2 regions of the Acetobacterium wieringae genome follow, and region 1 is predicted to be linked to the other one. Evidence: a T-box and tRNA genes for the amino acid it is inferred to sense, from the RefSeq annotation. Region 1 holds a T-box; the other holds one or more tRNA genes.
What was found. The T-box of region 1 lies ahead of thrS (threonine--tRNA ligase). A T-box ahead of a tRNA ligase gene usually reads a tRNA of that ligase, here a tRNA-Thr.
Positions count from the first base shown of each region.

Region 1 (8,380 bases):
GCCAATGTAGTTTAAATCAAAACGTTCCGGCATCTGAAAATCCAGCTGGATGGTACCACATTGCCAGGTTCGGCCGAGGCTGTCTTCCAGATGGAAGTCAATTTTAGGGCCATAGAAAGCCCCATCGCCAGGGTTTAAGCGATAGTTGATTTCTTTCTTTTCCAATGCGTTTCTTAAAGCATCAGTAGCGATTTCCCAGACTTCATCGGAACCAATGGCTTTTTCCGGCTTGGTTGATAATTCGACCTTATAGTTAAAACCAAACACCCGGTAAACATCATCAGCCAGATCAATCACCTTGATGACTTCGGCTTCGATTTGTTCGGGTGTCATAAAGATATGGGCATCATCCTGAGTAAAGTTTCGCACCCGCATCAAGCCATGAAGCGCCCCATGTAGTTCGTGGCGGTGAACCAGACCCAGTTCGGCCATCTTTAAGGGCAGATCCCGATAAGAATGGCCTTTGCGTTTATAGACCAGCATGCCGCCGGGGCAATTCATTGGTTTTACCGCATAGGAGGCGTCATCTATTTCAGTAAAATACATGTTTTCCTGATAATGATCCCAATGGCCGGAACGTTTCCACAGATCGGCATTTAAAATGATGGGCGTTTTAATTTCCTGATAGCCCCGCAACTGATGTTCCTGTCGCCAGAAATTCTCCAGTTCGTTGCGGATAATCATCCCCTTGGGGTGGAAAAATGGGAAGCCCGGGCCTTCTTCCTGAAGCGAGAAAAGATCCAGCTCTTTTCCCAGCTTACGGTGATCCCGTTTTTTGGCTTCTTCCAACCGGGTTAAGTAAGCTTCCAGTTCACTTTTTTTAGGGAAGCTGATTCCATAGATCCGCTGCAGCATTTTATTTTTTTCATCTCCCCGCCAGTAGGCACCAGCCAGACTGAGCAGTTTAATGGCCTTAATCCCACTGAGGTTTTGAATATGGGGGCCAGCACACAGATCCGAGAATTCCCCCTGTGAATAGAAGCTGATAATGGCATCTTCCGGGAGGTTTTCGATCAGCTCGGCTTTGTAAATTTCGCCTTCAGCATTAACTTTAGCCAGCGCCTCATTACGGCTTAACTCGTAACGGTTGATTTCCAAGCCTTCCTTAACGATCTTGCCCATTTCCTTTTCAATTTTTTCCATGATTTCCGGGGTGATAATTACATCCACATCAATATCATAGTAAAAACCGTTCTCAATCGCCGGGCCAATGGCCAGTTTAGCTTGAGGATAAAGCCGTTTAACCGCCTGGGCCAAAAGATGGGAACCAGTATGCCAAAAGGCGTGCTTACCGCCCTCATCTTCAAATTTCAGCAGATTAAGGGTGGCATCTTCATTAATGACCTGGCGGATATCAACAACCTCACCGTTTAGTTCTCCAGCCAGGGTATTTTTAGCTAATCCCGGACTGATATCATTGGCCACTTCAAGCACTGTAATTCCGGGTTCATAAGTCTTTATGGATCCGTCTTTTAACGTAATAGTAATCATTTTATTCTCCTTTGTTTTGGCGTTTATTGTGAGCATTCAGGGAATCTTAACGATCCGACTGATAAAACCATTTTAATTTAAAAAACAAAAAAGCCCCTTTGTCAAACAAAGGGACGTCTCAACGCGGTTCCACCCAATTTGATTCATTTTCATGAATCCACTTAAGTTCTGAATAACGGTCAGCACCGTAAAACCTTACTGTATTGAAAGTACCCAAGGTAACATTTCAAATTATTTCAGGCTTCGACTCCAAGGTGGTTTTCAATTATCTGTTGTATAAGCAATTACAGCCAGGTTGCCTACTCTCTGAAACATCGGGATAACTTACTCGTCCTTATCAGCGTCTTTTTTTATTTTTATTGTCTATCAGTATAACCTTTATCTAGCAGGGAATCAATACTTTTCAGAAAATTTAATATTTTATTCAACAACAATGTGCGATCCCGTTGCTGAAAAGACCACTAATCCCGTTTGCTCTGCTGTTGATAACGGCGCTCCGGAGAGGCGGCTAAGAAAGGCTGCTGAAAAATATTGAAACTTGACCTGAGTATAAATCTTTTTAGGTGCCTGATCAATAAAATCAGACAGATATTTCTCAATATTCTGCGGCTCTTTTAAAAACTCAAAGATCCATTCTTTATCTGGAGTCTGATCACACATACCCATTGGCATTCTGAAATTTCCCTGGGTGAGCCAATCGTATCGAAGACACTCGCCAATCTGATCGACCTTTTTGTGATCCCTGAAAAATTCGTGCAAAATAGCAAAGAGTTGTTCCTTTGATTTGCCCACATCATAATAGCCCTGATCTTCCCAATGACAGGAAAACGCTTCAAAAAAATCAAAGGGAGTAAGAAAAATCTTGTCCGCAAAAATATAGTTCATGCTTTGTTTAAAGTCGCCACTATTGTAGTACCGATCGACTAATACTTCAATTTGACGTAATTGAGAAAGCTCTTCTGCGCTAATATACTTATTTGAAATAATTTCATAGGGCGGAAAGCTGGCATACTGATACTGATGAATTAGCGCCTCGCTGCGAATCCGGGTACCTTTTAAACATTTAAGAAAGCCCACCTGCAGCATATCTGGGGCAAGAGCGATCACATGATTAAAGGATTCCTTGAAACTATCGTAGTTCTCAAAAGGTAAGCCGGCAATCAGATCCAGATGAATGTGGATATTCTGTGGCATTAGCAGTTTTTTTACATGGTCACCGGTTCGGGTCACACTGATTTTTCGGCCAATGGCAGCTAGAGTTTCCGGAGCCGTACTCTGGACGCCAATTTCAAATTGAATCAATCCCGACGGGGCTGTCTTAAGTAAGTTAATCATCTCGTTATCAATCAGGTCGCCGGTCATTTCAAAGTGAAAATTTGTTGGCCCGCCACGCTTAATCAGATGGGCAAATATTCTTTTGGCCCGACCGACGTCGCAGTTAAAGGTGCGATCCACCAGTTTGACCTGCTTGACCCCCACCGCAATAAAGAAATCCAATTCTGCAAAGACCCGATCCAGTCCCAGCAAATTTAACCCTTGCTTAGCCGAAGACAAACAATATGAACAGCAAAACGGACAGCCCCGCATGGTTTCGTAGTAAATGATTTTATGCTTAAGGCTGGCCATATCCACATTACTATAAGGAAACACCAATTGACTTAGGGGTACCGCTTCAGTATCAGGATTTTCGACAACCTGCCCCGCTGAACTGCGATAACAAAGTCCCGGAATTTTATTGAGGCCTTCGTGATAATTACCAGACTCCAGTAGCGCTTTTAGTTTGGCTTCCCCTTCGCCCTGAATAATCCGGTCACAAAAAAGATAAGCCTTTAGCAGCGCCACTCCATCAAAACTAACCTCGGGGCCACCAAAAATAATCTCAACCTGGGGTTTCGCTTTTTTAATGACTTCTGCCAGCTTAACTACCATCTCCATATTCCAGATATAGCAGGAGAAACCAATTCGTCTGGTATTTTGATCCAGAAGCAACTTAACAATCCGATGAAAGGGATCATTAATTGACATTTCTACAATTTCGACATCAAAATTCGGCAGCTGCGCTTTTAAAGAACGCACCCCCAAATTCGTATGGATATATTTGGCATTAATAGCTACTAGGACAAGATCTTTCACGGTAACCTCCAGGTCTTCGGGGATTTAAGTCTGGGAATAAGTTAATAAAAAAATTCTTTGCTGCCGAGTTGTTACACCTCTTAATACTCTGCTTAGATGAATAGAAGCAGACAGTACCGTTTGCCCTGGATAGTAATTATCCAGCGTAAATGGCAGCAACGCTCACGGCAATTAAATAAATCAAACGATATTTGTTATACATTAAAGCGGAAAAAAGTTACGTCGCCATCTTTCATGACATACTCTTTACCTTCTACCCGGGTCACGCCACTTTCTTTGGCTTTTACTTCCGAACCGGCTTCAACCAGCTGATCGAAACTGGTGATTTCAGCTCGAATAAAACCCCGCTCAATATCGCTGTGTATTTTTCCGGCAGCCTGGGGTGCCTTCGTACCTTCGGTAACTGTCCAGGCCCGAATTTCCTGGGGGCCAGCGGTTAAAAAAGTAATCAGCCCCAGCAGTTTATAGCCAGAGCGAATAACCTGATCCAGGCCTGATTCGTCCAAACCCATATCAGATAAAAACTCCGTCTTTTCGACTTCGTCAAACTGGGCGATTTCTTCTTCAATTTTAGCCGATATTTTAATGATGTCTTTATGACTGCCGGAGTGGTTTTCCCGCACTGTTGCTTTTAAACGGGTTACCATATCATTATCTTCATGGAGATCATCTTCAGAAACGTTGGCGATATACAGTACCGGCTTGATGGAAATCAGCTGAATGGTTTGGATAAATTCCCATTCATCCGCAGAAAAATCCTCATCATTGGGCATTTTGCCACCTTCTAGGATTTCCCGCAGCCGCATCGCCACCTCAATATTTGCCTTTTCCTGAGGATTGGTCTTGGCCAACTTTTTATTTTTTTCTATCCGTCGATCTAGCATTTCAATGTCAGCAAAGATCAATTCCAGATTAATGGTTTCCAGATCATCAATGGGATCAATTTTTCCTTCCACATGCACCACGTTGTCATCTTCAAAACAACGAACCACATGGACTATGGCATCAACCTCCCGAATATGTGAAAGAAACTTGTTGCCCAGCCCTTCCCCCTTGCTTGCGCCTCGTACCAGACCAGCAATATCCACAAATTCGATGGTGGTGGGAATAACCTTTTTAGAATTGTACATTTTTTCCAAAATCGCCAGACGGGGGTCCGGTACAGTGACAACCCCGATATTGGGATCAATCGTACAAAATGGATAATTGGCAGACTCTGCTCCGGCCTTGGTTAATGCATTAAATATGGTGCTTTTCCCAACATTGGGTAAGCCAACGATTCCTATCTTCATTATTACCTCTTTCTTATTTTCGTCTAAAACATTTCTCCTGACATTTAAAAAGGTGGGTTTTCCCGTTCCCTTGGAACAAGAAGTACCACCATTTCAAATTTGGTCAGCGCTTTTTTGTAAACAGACGTCTATCGATTGACAACAGTGTTTTTCCATAATTTTTCGAGATTATAAAACTCCCGTTCTTCAGCATGGAAGATATGGACAATCACATCGTAGTAGTCCAGCAAAATCCAGCGGGCTTCACGTAAACCTTCAACCCCTTTAGGAAAGATCTCCAGTTTTTGGGCCTCATACTCAATATTTTCGGCGATCGCCTTGACCTGTCGCTCAGAGCTACCACTGGCAATAACAAAATAATTTGCAATGGAGGTCATCTCCGTAACATCGATGACTTCAATATCATCGCCATTTTTTGCTTCAATCCACTCTTTAATCTTTTGTGCAAATTCATCTGGATTAATAATGATCACTCACTTTCTTTTTTTAATTTCTTGATTACTTTTTTTCATAGATTTCTGGTTTTAATCAGCAAATCATTTCGTGCTTCAAGGGTATGCTTATGAAGCAGCGCACCAATTTTTACGACATGGCAGATACAATTGGATAATGCCAGTATAACTGCCTGATCAAGATCTGTTTTTGCTGCCGCTCGAATGGCCTCAACCCCAGGAAAAGATCGGTCTTTTTCGATATAATCAGCCAAATAAACAATCTTGTCCAGGGTGCTCATTTTCTTACACCCGGTGGTGTGATAACACACCGCATGTTGAATCGCCACATCGGTGATGCCATAGCGTTCTTCAACTAATACCGCACCCACCGGGCCATGAAGTAATTGGGGATCATGGCGACTGACCCGGTCGACTTTAATCTGATGCTTTTTGGCATAGCCGAGAAGCTTTTCGTCCGGCATATTTTTGGCACAGTCATGCAGTAGTGCCGCCAGTCTGGCCTGATTAAGGTCAACCCCAAAACGACTCGCCAGTTGTTCAGCCGCCAACCACGTTAATTGTATGGCGAAAGCGTTTTGGACTCAGCTTATTTTCAAGATCTGTAGTGATCTCAGTCCAGTTCATGTTGATCCCCATGTGTCCCATTTGGCAAATAGAGGCCCTGGTCGTGGATATAGGCTTCCACCGGATCGGGTAAGAGGTACCGGATGGAATAACCATTCTTAATCCGGGAGCGGATATCGGAAGAGGCGATGTCCATTTCCGTGGCGTAAAGCTTAAATATCGATGCCCCATAAATCTCCTGAAGTTCTTTGATCCGCATATCCAGGCGATCATGGCTATAGCCCGGGCGGAAGGTGGTAATGAACTTTACCGACTTAAGTAGCTCCGGCGCACCCTTCCACAAGGTAATCTCAAACATTAAATCGGCCCCGGCAATAAAATAAAAATCACAGTCCGGGTATATTTCTTTAATGCTATTAATCGTGTCAATGGTATAGGTGATGCCACTCTGGTCGATTTCATGGGTTAATATCTCAAAACGATCGTTGCTGGCAATGGCCAGTTCCACCATTTTTAACCGGTGTTCTCTGGCAATTTCATCTTGCGATAATTTAAATGGGTTATTCCCAGTGGGAATAAACAAAACCTTATCCAACTCATATTGATCCCGAGCCGACTCTGCCAACAGCAGATGACCCGTATGGATGGGATTAAAACTTCCTCCCAGAAGACCGATTTTTTTCTTCATCTCAAACCTTTACTTTTTATGAATTAGTGAATTTTCGTGATGGGCTTAATGATTTTTTCTTAACCCGTTTGATGGGTTTTGCATTTTTAGTGGGAACCTCAATTTTCGTTTTTAATAAATTCTTTTTATAAAGAATAAATTTGTTACCGATGGTGCAGACAATCTCCGCTTTGGTGGCAGCGGCCAATTCCCGGGCGACGTCACCAACTTCTTCCATGGAGTTATTCTGAACCTTTCCCTTGATTAACTCCCGGGCAATGATGGCATCTCTAGTCTGCACAATAACTTGCTCGGTAACGCCTTCCTTGCCAACGAAAATGATATCAGGGATATCCATGGCCAGCTTTCTTAAATAACTTCTTTGTTTACTTGTTAACATTTTTTCTCAACTTTCTACGACGCTATTATAGCATATTATTATGGGCAAAATCTATTTAAAATACTCAAATTCGATGTCTTCCAACTGAACAACATCCTCATCCTGAATGCCCATTTTTTCCAACTCTGCAAATACGCCTTTATCTTTTAGCACCCGCTGGAAGAAACCAACTGAATCCAAATCTTCAAAGTTAACGGATGTAATCAGTCGCTCCAGGAAATCGCCTTTAACAATATATAAATGATCACGTTTTTCAACAGTAAATTGTTTTTCCATAAAGTCAGGGGTATAAACGGATTCAGTCTCTGGTTCAATGTCAAAAATCGGTTCAACCTCACCGATTTCATCCAGCAAGGTTATCGTTCGGCTAAGCAGTTCGTTAAGCCCCTGGCCGGTTACTGCTGAAATTACAAAAACCTCGTAACCGAGTTTTTCGAGTTCGGCTTTGAGTTCAGCTGTTTCGCCAGCATCAGCGAGAAGATCAACCTTGTTCAAAGCGACAATCTGCACCCTCTGGGCTAGTTTTTCATTATACTTTTCCAACTCTAAATTAATCGCTTTAAAATCTTCCAGGGGATCCCGGCCTTCACTGCCAGCTGCGTCCAACAGATGGATTAGCAGCTTGGTTCGTTCCACATGACGGAGGAACTGGTCACCCAGTCCGGTTCCTTCATGAGCGCCCTCGATCAAACCGGGAATATCGGCAATCACAAACGGATCAAAATTTCGCCATTCAACCACCCCCAGATTAGGGACAATGGTGGTAAAATGGTAATTGGCAATTTTGGGTTTGGCTTTGGTGATTACCGAGAGCAGTGTTGATTTCCCAACATTGGGAAATCCAATCAGACCCACATCAGCCAGCAGTTTCAGCTCAAGAATAACAGTTCGTTCCTGACCTTTTACTCCACCCTGAGCAAAACGAGGTGCCTGTCTGGTAGCTGTTGCAAAATTCATATTTCCACGACCACCCCGACCGCCTTCTGCTACCCGGTATTTTTGTCCGTGTTCGGAAAGGTCGCAGATAATCCGTCCGGTATCCTTATCTTTAACAATCGTTCCAACCGGAACCTTAATGATCAGGTCTTCTCCGGTTTTACCGGTGGAGCGACCGCCGGTGCCGTTTTCACCATTTTCTGCCTTGTGTTTTCTTTTATATTTAAATTCCATCAGGGTTCGAAAACCATTATCGGCCATAAACACAATATTGCCGCCATGACCTCCGTTCCCGCCATCGGGACCGCCGTTGGGGACATATTTTTCGCGCCGGAAACTCATTCCACCATGTCCGCCATTACCAGCCTTCAGAATAATCTCTGCTTTATCTACAAACATTGCTACCTCGCTTTTTTAGGGTACTTACCCGAACAACATAAAA
Region 1 is NZ_CP097897.1:1,696,058-1,704,437, reverse strand. It holds gene thrS (threonine--tRNA ligase) at 1-1,491, opposite strand, end outside; T-box leader at 1,598-1,841, opposite strand; gene CHL1_RS08275 (B12-binding domain-containing radical SAM protein) at 1,912-3,624, opposite strand; gene ychF (redox-regulated ATPase YchF) at 3,819-4,916, opposite strand; gene rsfS (ribosome silencing factor) at 5,045-5,389, opposite strand; gene yqeK (bis(5'-nucleosyl)-tetraphosphatase (symmetrical) YqeK) at 5,425-5,919, opposite strand; gene nadD (nicotinate-nucleotide adenylyltransferase) at 5,982-6,623, opposite strand; gene CHL1_RS08250 (YhbY family RNA-binding protein) at 6,640-7,002, opposite strand; gene obgE (GTPase ObgE) at 7,054-8,337, opposite strand.

Region 2 (8,380 bases), 1.0 Mb from region 1:
CGAGCCATTAAATGCAATGCCAACGTGTTGATCCAGATAACCAGCAATGTTTTCAGCCGTTTTATCAATAATTGTCTTTTGCGCTTTCTTAGGCCCCCGGGATTTGCCAATGATCTTCAATTCCCCTTCTTCCACTGAAACGATCGGATGAATTTTTAGGAACCCGCCAACAACAGCAGTACCCTTAGATACCCGCCCACCCATATAAAGCCAGTTAAGATCTTCAATACTAAAATAGAAGTGAGCATGAGGAATAATTTTTTTTGCCGCAGCAGCCAGATAGTCCAGGTCTTTGCCCTGGTCAACCAATTTCAACAACTCCACCGCAATCAGGCCAATGCTGCCACCGCTGTGGAGACTGTCAACAATCCGACAGTTGAAGGCGGGATATTTTTCCTTCACTTCTTTTAGAATCAGGCATGACGTCTCATAACTCCCCGATAGTTTAGAGGTAAAAGCCAGATACAGACATTCCACATTATTCTTAGCACAATCTTCAAAGTATTCCAGGAAGTCCCCCGGATTCACCTGAGATGTGGTTGGCACGATTCCCCGGGCCATAAATTTATTCATGCCATCCAAATCAATTTCCCGTTTATCCCGATAAGCCACGCCTTCTATAATTACATTTAACGAAACCATATCCAAGTTGGGATGATTTGCAAAATCTTTTGGCAGATCGCACATACTGTCCACTAAAAGTCTTATCATTTTTCACTTCTTTCCAATTGCAGCCAGCAATTTTCAACTTATCGATACTACTTATTGCTATTAATTTATCATTTTGTTTAAGTCATTATTTTATCACTAACTTATAATTTTAACAATATCCAAATAAAAAAACCGCCCTAAAAAGGACGGTTAATTTTCTATATGATGGGTTGCTAATTTAAATATCCATAAGTTATTTATTTAGTCTGTCTTTGCTCTGTTATTAGTCTTCCAACATTTTGGCAACAACACCAGAACCAACAGTACGGCCACCTTCACGAATCGCAAAACGTAAACCTTCTTCGATCGCAATTGGAGTGATCAGGGTGATTTCCATTTGAACGTTATCGCCAGGCATTACCATTTCGACACCTTCTGGTAATTTGATGATACCAGTAACGTCGGTTGTTCTGAAGTAGAACTGTGGACGGTAGCCATCGAAGAATGGGGTATGACGTCCACCTTCTTCTTTGGTTAAGACATAGACTTCTGACATGTAGTGGGTATGTGGTTTGATGGAGCCTGGTTTAGCCAGTACCTGACCACGTTCGATCTGAGTACGGTCAACACCACGCAGTAATGCACCAACGTTGTCGCCAGAACGACCTTCGTCCAGTAATTTACGGAACATTTCGATTCCGGTTACAACGGTTTTTCGGCTGTCGTGGATACCAACGATTTCAACTTCTTCACCAACTTTAACAACACCACGTTCGATACGTCCGGTTGCAACAGTTCCTCGACCAGTGATTGAGAAAACATCTTCAACTGGCATCAGGAATGGTTTGTCGGTATCACGTTCTGGATCGGGGATCCAGTTGTCAACAGCAGTCATCAGTTCAACAATTTTGTCGCCCCATTCGCCGTCTGGATCTTCTAAGGCACGTAATGCCGATCCGGGAATGATTGGGGTATCATCACCTGGGAATTCGTATTCGTCAAGCAGTTCGCGAACTTCCATTTCAACTAATTCCAGTAATTCTTCGTCATCGACCATATCAACTTTGTTTAAGAAAACAACGATGTATGGCACACCGACCTGACGGCTTAACAGGATATGTTCACGGGTCTGTGGCATTGGACCATCAGCCGCACTAACAACCAGGATGGCACCATCCATTTGGGCAGCACCAGTGATCATGTTCTTAACATAATCGGCATGGCCTGGGCAGTCAACGTGGGCGTAATGACGGTTCGCTGTTTCATATTCAACGTGAGCGGTGGAAATAGTGATTCCACGTTCTCTTTCTTCTGGGGCTTTATCGATGTTTTCGAATGCTACGGCTTCACCGGTTCCAAAACGTTTGTTTAATACAGATGTGATGGCCGCTGTTAATGTCGTTTTACCGTGGTCAACGTGACCAATTGTTCCAACATTTACGTGGGGCTTATTTCTTTCAAATTTTGACTTTGCCATTTGTATTCTCCTTATAAATCTAAATATTATCGTTTAACCACTATGTCAAATTTAATTTATGATATAAAAATGGAGCCCTCATCCGGATTTGAACCGGAGACCCCCACCTTACCATGGTGGTGCTCTACCTACTGAGCTATGAGGGCTTATAATAAAGTGGTGGGAGAAGATGGATTCGAACCATCGTAGACGTCGTCAACGGATTTACAGTCCGCCCCCTTTAGCCACTCGGGCATTCTCCCACGTGCTTATTAATTCAGCTTCTCTATAATAGTTTGTTTTGCCATTTTTGTCAACTGTTTTTTAAATCTTTTTACCGATTTTTTTTCGAATGCGCTGCAAGGCATTGTCCACCGATTTATTTCCACACGCTAATATTCTGGAAATCTCATAATAGGAGGCCCCCTGGATATAAAGTGCCAGAACTTTTTTCTCAAAGCTGGACAATTCCCGTTTAACATCAATCATCAGCTGTTCCAATTCTTCTTCTTTAATTAATTTTACTCCCGGCTCCACACTTTTTTTAGCTGCCAATCGGTCAAAAATCGTATTTCCAGGATCTTCTTCCGAAACAGCCGCATAAATTGATACCGAATTGTTAAGTGGCATATGTTTCTGACGATTCGCCGAGCTGATCGCTGTTTGAATTTGGCGTTCGATACAAAGATTGGCAAAAGTTGCAAATTGTGTCTCCCGATCAGGGCGAAAGTCCCATATAGCCTTTAGTAACCCAATCATCCCTTCCTGAATCAAATCCTCATGATCCCCGCCAACCAGATAATAAGAACGGGCTCGGATCAGGACATTTTTTCGATATTTTTCCAGAAGATACTCCTCTGCCTCTTTGTCCCCCTGCTGGGCACGCCTGACGATTTCCGATTCCGCTAGTTTATCATTGCTTAGCTTAACCATCTTTTCCTCACATTATTCTTTAACACGCATTTTGTTAAATTGATCCAGGGTTTCTTCATCCAAAAAATCACTGAGCTTAAGACCCTGTTTCGGGACGCTTTTTCTCTTATCATCCCGAAAATTCTTCAACGACGCTTCCATATCCTGGATCAACTCCCGCACTGGAACCCGCTCGGCGCCGTTGGCCATGACCATTTGCTGAAGGGTAAAATCTGACGTTACCACCCGAACGTTATAAGCTTTCGGGAGGCTATAGACAAGCTTTTCAATATAGCTGTCGGCGGTTTTATTCTTTTCGGTAAACACTACTTTGATCCGGCCATGGACTTCTTCCCGTTTTTCCAATGATTGTTGCTGATAGGCATCGAAAACAAGGATGGTTTCCCATCCTTTAAATCCGCTGTAGCCATTTAAATCATCGATCAACTTTAGCCTGGCTTCTTCCAACTGAATTTCTGAAAGACGTTTTAAATCATCTGAACCATGAATGACATTATAACCATCCACAATTAATATGGTTTTCATTGAAATCGCTGTTTGGCAGCCTCTGCAAAAATGATCGCTGCTGCTGCTGATGCATTAAAGGATTCGATCTCGCCATGAATCGGAATCGATACCGAAAAATCACATTGCTTCTTTATCTTTTCACTGATCCCGTTACCTTCATTGCCAATGACAATGGCCAGCGATCCCTTGTAATCAGCCTTATAATAGGGATTCCCTTTCATGTCAGTGGACATGATCCAGAAACCTTTTTTCTTAAGGTCATCAATTGTCTGACTTAAATTTGTCACCTTAACAATCGGGGTATGGGATACTGCTCCAGATGAAGCCTTTACCGAAACCGCTGTTAGCGAAGCCGAGCGGCGATTGGGAATGATGACGCCGTCAGCCCCACAAATATTGGCACTCCGTATTATCGCCCCCAAGTTATGGGGATCCGTCAGATGATCGAGAATAACGATAAAGGGGGCTCGACCCTTGCTTTTGGCATGATTTAAGATATCCTGAAGATTACTATAGGGAAATGGCGCCATCAACGCCACAATCCCCTGATGTACCTGACCATCAGCCAGATACTCCAGTCTGGCTTTTTCGACCGAATGAATAATGATATTCTGTTTTTTCGCTGCATCGCTAATCTTTTTAAGAACATGATCGGTATTGTCTTTTAAAATCAATAACTTGTCGATTTCCTGACCGGAACGAAGTGCTTCCATCACCGGGTTTTTTCCGACAATTACAAACGTTTCTGCGGTAACGCCTTCGTCTTCCCGATTATATCCATCAAACTTGCGTTGTGGTCGCCGATCGTCAAAGCGACGGGGGCCACGCTCCTCCCGGGAATCTCGACTGTCAAATTTCCGTGGTTTTTTATCGTCCTTTTCCCCACGTTCTTCAAACTTGCGGGGCCTTTTATCCCCATTTACCGCCTGGTCATTTCTTTTCCCTCGGGGCTTGTCACTGGTCTTGCTGCTGTTTGAGCGACTATTTGATACTCGTTTCATCTTTTCACCTATTCTTTTATTTTAATTCGATTTATTTCTCGATAAACCGATTCTTGCATTATTTCGTTTATTTATTGGCTTGTGTGTTTATTTCAGTTTCTGCATTCATATTTTGGGCTTCATCGACAGGGTTTCGTTTTCGTGGCGGCAGTGGTCCATAATACTGATAATAGTAGGTCTTAATGTCGCCATTATAAAGCTTGCGATTCTTGGTTGCCACTTCGCCAAAATATTTCTCAAACTTTTCATAACCGGTAATAATAAAATAAGACCAACTATCCAGACTGTGAAAGACCTTACCCATATCACGATAGAGGCGTTGAATTTCTTTTTCTTCGCCGATTCGCTCACCATAGGGCGGGTTGGTGATAATGACCCCATATTTTTTCTTGGTGGATACCGACTGAACCGGCAGTTTTTGAAAAGCGACCAAATCTGAAACGCCAGCCAATTCTGCATTCGTCCGGGCTTGTTTTAGCGCATTGGCATCACAATCGGATCCCAGCAACAAAAATTCTTTGTCATTGATGGCATCCCGGGCTTCCTGACGAGCCTGTTCCCACAATTCCGGCGGAATGGCGTCCCAGGTTTCAGAGACAAAATCCCGTTTCAGCCCCGGGGCAATATTTTTACCGATCAGCGCCGCTTCAATGACAATCGTTCCGGATCCACAAAGAGGATCGAGAAAAACCCGATCTGGTCGCCACCGGGATAGATAAACCAGCGCCGCAGAAATGGTTTCTTTTAGCGGCGCCTCATTGCCATATTGGCGGTACCCCCGCTTATTAAGACCAGAGCCACTGGTATCGATGGAAAGGGTGACTTCATCTTTAAGAATTTGAATATGAATCGGATACTTTCCGCCATTCTCATCAAACCAATCGACCTGATATTTCGATCTTAAGCGTTCCACCACGGCTTTTTTGACAATTCGCTGTCCGTCCGATTTACTAAACAGCGTTGATTTAACACTGGTAATTTTAGCCGCCGGAAATTCGCCGTCAACCGGGATCCAGTTTTCCCAGGGCAATGCCTTTGTTTTCTCAAACAGTTCATCAAAGGTTTCGGCCTTAAAACGGCCAATCTCCAACAGCACCCGATCAGCACAACGGAGCCAGAGATTTGACCGGGGAATCGCTTCCAGAGGCCCGGAATAACGGATTTTTCCGTTTTCCACTTCAGTTACCTCGTAGCCCAGTTTTTTTATTTCGTCCTTTACCACACTTTCGATTCCAAAAGCCACTGTGGCAATTAAGTTTATCTTTTTCGACATTCATTTTTCCTTTATCATTATTTTTGATCTTGTCGTTAACTCTCAATAGTACATTATAACACAAAAATTCGAGATATTCTTAAATAACTATATTTAAATAAAAATGAAACCCCAAACACCGTTACACTCATCGCAACCGGTGCCTGGGGCAGTAAAAATCAGTTCTTCTTCTAAAAATTCTTTATCGCTTCATCCCGACCAAAAACCACAAAGCCTTCGTATTGTCCATTATCCCAGGCGGCAATCTGTTTACCAAATTTTTTCTTCATGGCCACCAGATTGACCTGATACCCTTTGATCCGCCAGCGATCGCCTTCACCAATAACTTCTGCCATGTTGCTGCTCTGTGGATCGTAGAACAGGATGATTGCCGAATCAACTTGCCGGGCATCTTTCTGCTCTTCCATAAGAATCGTAATGATTCGCTCAAAGCCAATCGAGAAACCCACTGCCGGTACTGAAACTTTATTGTATTTGCCAATCATGTTGTCATAACGGCCACCACCGGCAATGGAATAACCATAAGGGCCATAGCTGACTTCAAAGATCAGACCAGTGTAATAACCCATTCCCCGGATCAGCGAAAAGTCAAAAACAACATCAAATTGTTCTTTAGCAAGGATTTTGACGGTGTTAATCACCTCGTTTAATTGGCCAACAGCAACAGCATCTTCCACCCACCGTTCCAAATTGTCCAGACTAATGCCGGTCACACAGGCCATCAGCTTGTCGACTTTTTCCTGGTCATGTCCCTTTTCCAACAATTCGCCGGTTACTCCAGCGACTCCAATTTTATCCATTTTATCGAGTGCAATACAGACTGTTCCGACCTGATCTGCGGCAAAGCCAGCATTGATAATGACTTCACTTAAGAGCTGACGATGATTCACTTTTATCGTGAAACCGGCAAACCCCATTGCCAGCAGCGCTTTGGCCGTGGTATCCATTAGCTCAATCTCTGCCGAAACGGTAGGATCGCCAATAATATCGATATCACATTGTTTAAAGGCCCGAAACCGGCCTTTTTGAGGTCGCTCCGCCCGAAAGACATTACCGATCTGTATTGCCTTAAACGGCGTTTCGAGCACTTCCTGATTGTTTGAATAAAAACGGCTCAGGGGCAAAGTTAGATCAAAGCGCAGACCCATATCACAAAGATCTGTTACACTGGCTTCCTGACTTAAATCCAGCTTTTCGCCACGCTTTAAGATGGTAAACAGCATTTTTAAGTTCTCGCCACCATCACTGCCCAGCAGCAATTCGAGATTTTCCATCACCGGGGTTTCAATCCGGCTGAAGCCATGAGAACGGTAGACTGCCAATATCTGTTGCTCCAACCGATCCCGAATTTTCATTTCCTCGGGCAAAATATCCCGGGTACCTCTCACAGGTTTTGAACTGATCATCTGGTCACCTTCTATACTAAATTAATTTGCTTGAACGCTTTTTTGCCCTTTTTGAGAACAATTTTCTTGTCTTTAAAATCTGCCAGTGTTACCAGCCGTTTAAAATCGGATACTTTTTCACCATTTAGCAGAACTCCGCCCTGGTCAATCAAACGACGTCCCTCACTGCGGGTAGGGATCAACTTCGCCACTTCGAGTATTGACAGGATATCCATGCCGTCGCCCAATTCCGCTTGCAATAAATCCACACTTGGAATTTCAGCATCTCCCTGATCGCCAGCAAAAAGCTTGCGGGCCGCACTTTGAGCTTCCTGAGCTGCTTCCGTGCCATGGATAATCTCAGTAACGGTAAACGCCAGGATTTCCTTGGCCTGATTGATTTGGGAGTCTTTAAGGGCTCCCAAACGCCGCACCTCATCCATCGGAATGAAGGTCAAAAGCGCCAGACATTTTTCCACATCAGCATCGGCAATGTTTCGCCAGTACTGATAAAACTCATAGGGCGATGTTTTTTCCGGATCCAGCCACAATGCCCCTTTGGCAGTTTTTCCCATTTTAATGCCCTCACTGGTGGTCAGTAGCGAGAAGGTCATGCCATAGACCTGTTTCGCATCTTTGCGACGAACCAGCTCAACTCCAGCAATAATATTCGACCACTGGTCATTTCCACCAAACTGCATCTTACAGCCCTGCTCTTTATGCAGCACATAAAAATCATAGGCCTGGAGCAGCATATAATTAAATTCCAAAAAGGTCAGTCCTTTTTCGAGCCGTGATTTATAGCAATCCGCCGTCAGCATCCGGTTAACTGAGAAATGGGTTCCAATTTCCCGTAAAAAGTCAATGTAATTAAGCGGCAGCAACCACTGGGCGTTATTGAGCATCACCGCCTTGTCATCTTCAAAGGTCAGAAATTTTTCAAAGACCTTTTTGAATTTTTCACCATTCTCAACAATCCGTTCCAACGTCATCACCTGACGCATATCAGATCGGCCAGAAGGATCACCAATCATCGTGGTTCCACCTCCGATTAAGGCAATCGGTCGATGGCCATGACGTTGCATGTGAGCCATCACCATAATCTGAATGAAATGTCCAATATGAAGACTGTCAGCCGTTGGATCAAAACCAATATAAAAAGAAACGGATTCTT
Region 2 is NZ_CP097897.1:660,026-668,405, reverse strand. It holds gene CHL1_RS03205 (DegV family protein) at 1-711, opposite strand, end outside; gene tuf (elongation factor Tu) at 935-2,128, opposite strand; tRNA gene CHL1_RS03195 (tRNA-Thr) at 2,199-2,274, opposite strand; tRNA gene CHL1_RS03190 (tRNA-Tyr) at 2,286-2,370, opposite strand; gene sigH (RNA polymerase sporulation sigma factor SigH) at 2,432-3,040, opposite strand; gene CHL1_RS03180 (NYN domain-containing protein) at 3,053-3,565, opposite strand; gene rlmB (23S rRNA (guanosine(2251)-2'-O)-methyltransferase RlmB) at 3,562-4,548, opposite strand; gene CHL1_RS03170 (THUMP domain-containing class I SAM-dependent RNA methyltransferase) at 4,616-5,821, opposite strand; gene hisS (histidine--tRNA ligase) at 5,992-7,227, opposite strand; gene tyrS (tyrosine--tRNA ligase) at 7,239-8,380, opposite strand, start outside.
Region 2: it has a tRNA-Thr gene. The T-box ahead of thrS (threonine--tRNA ligase) is inferred to sense a tRNA for this amino acid. The anticodon was not compared.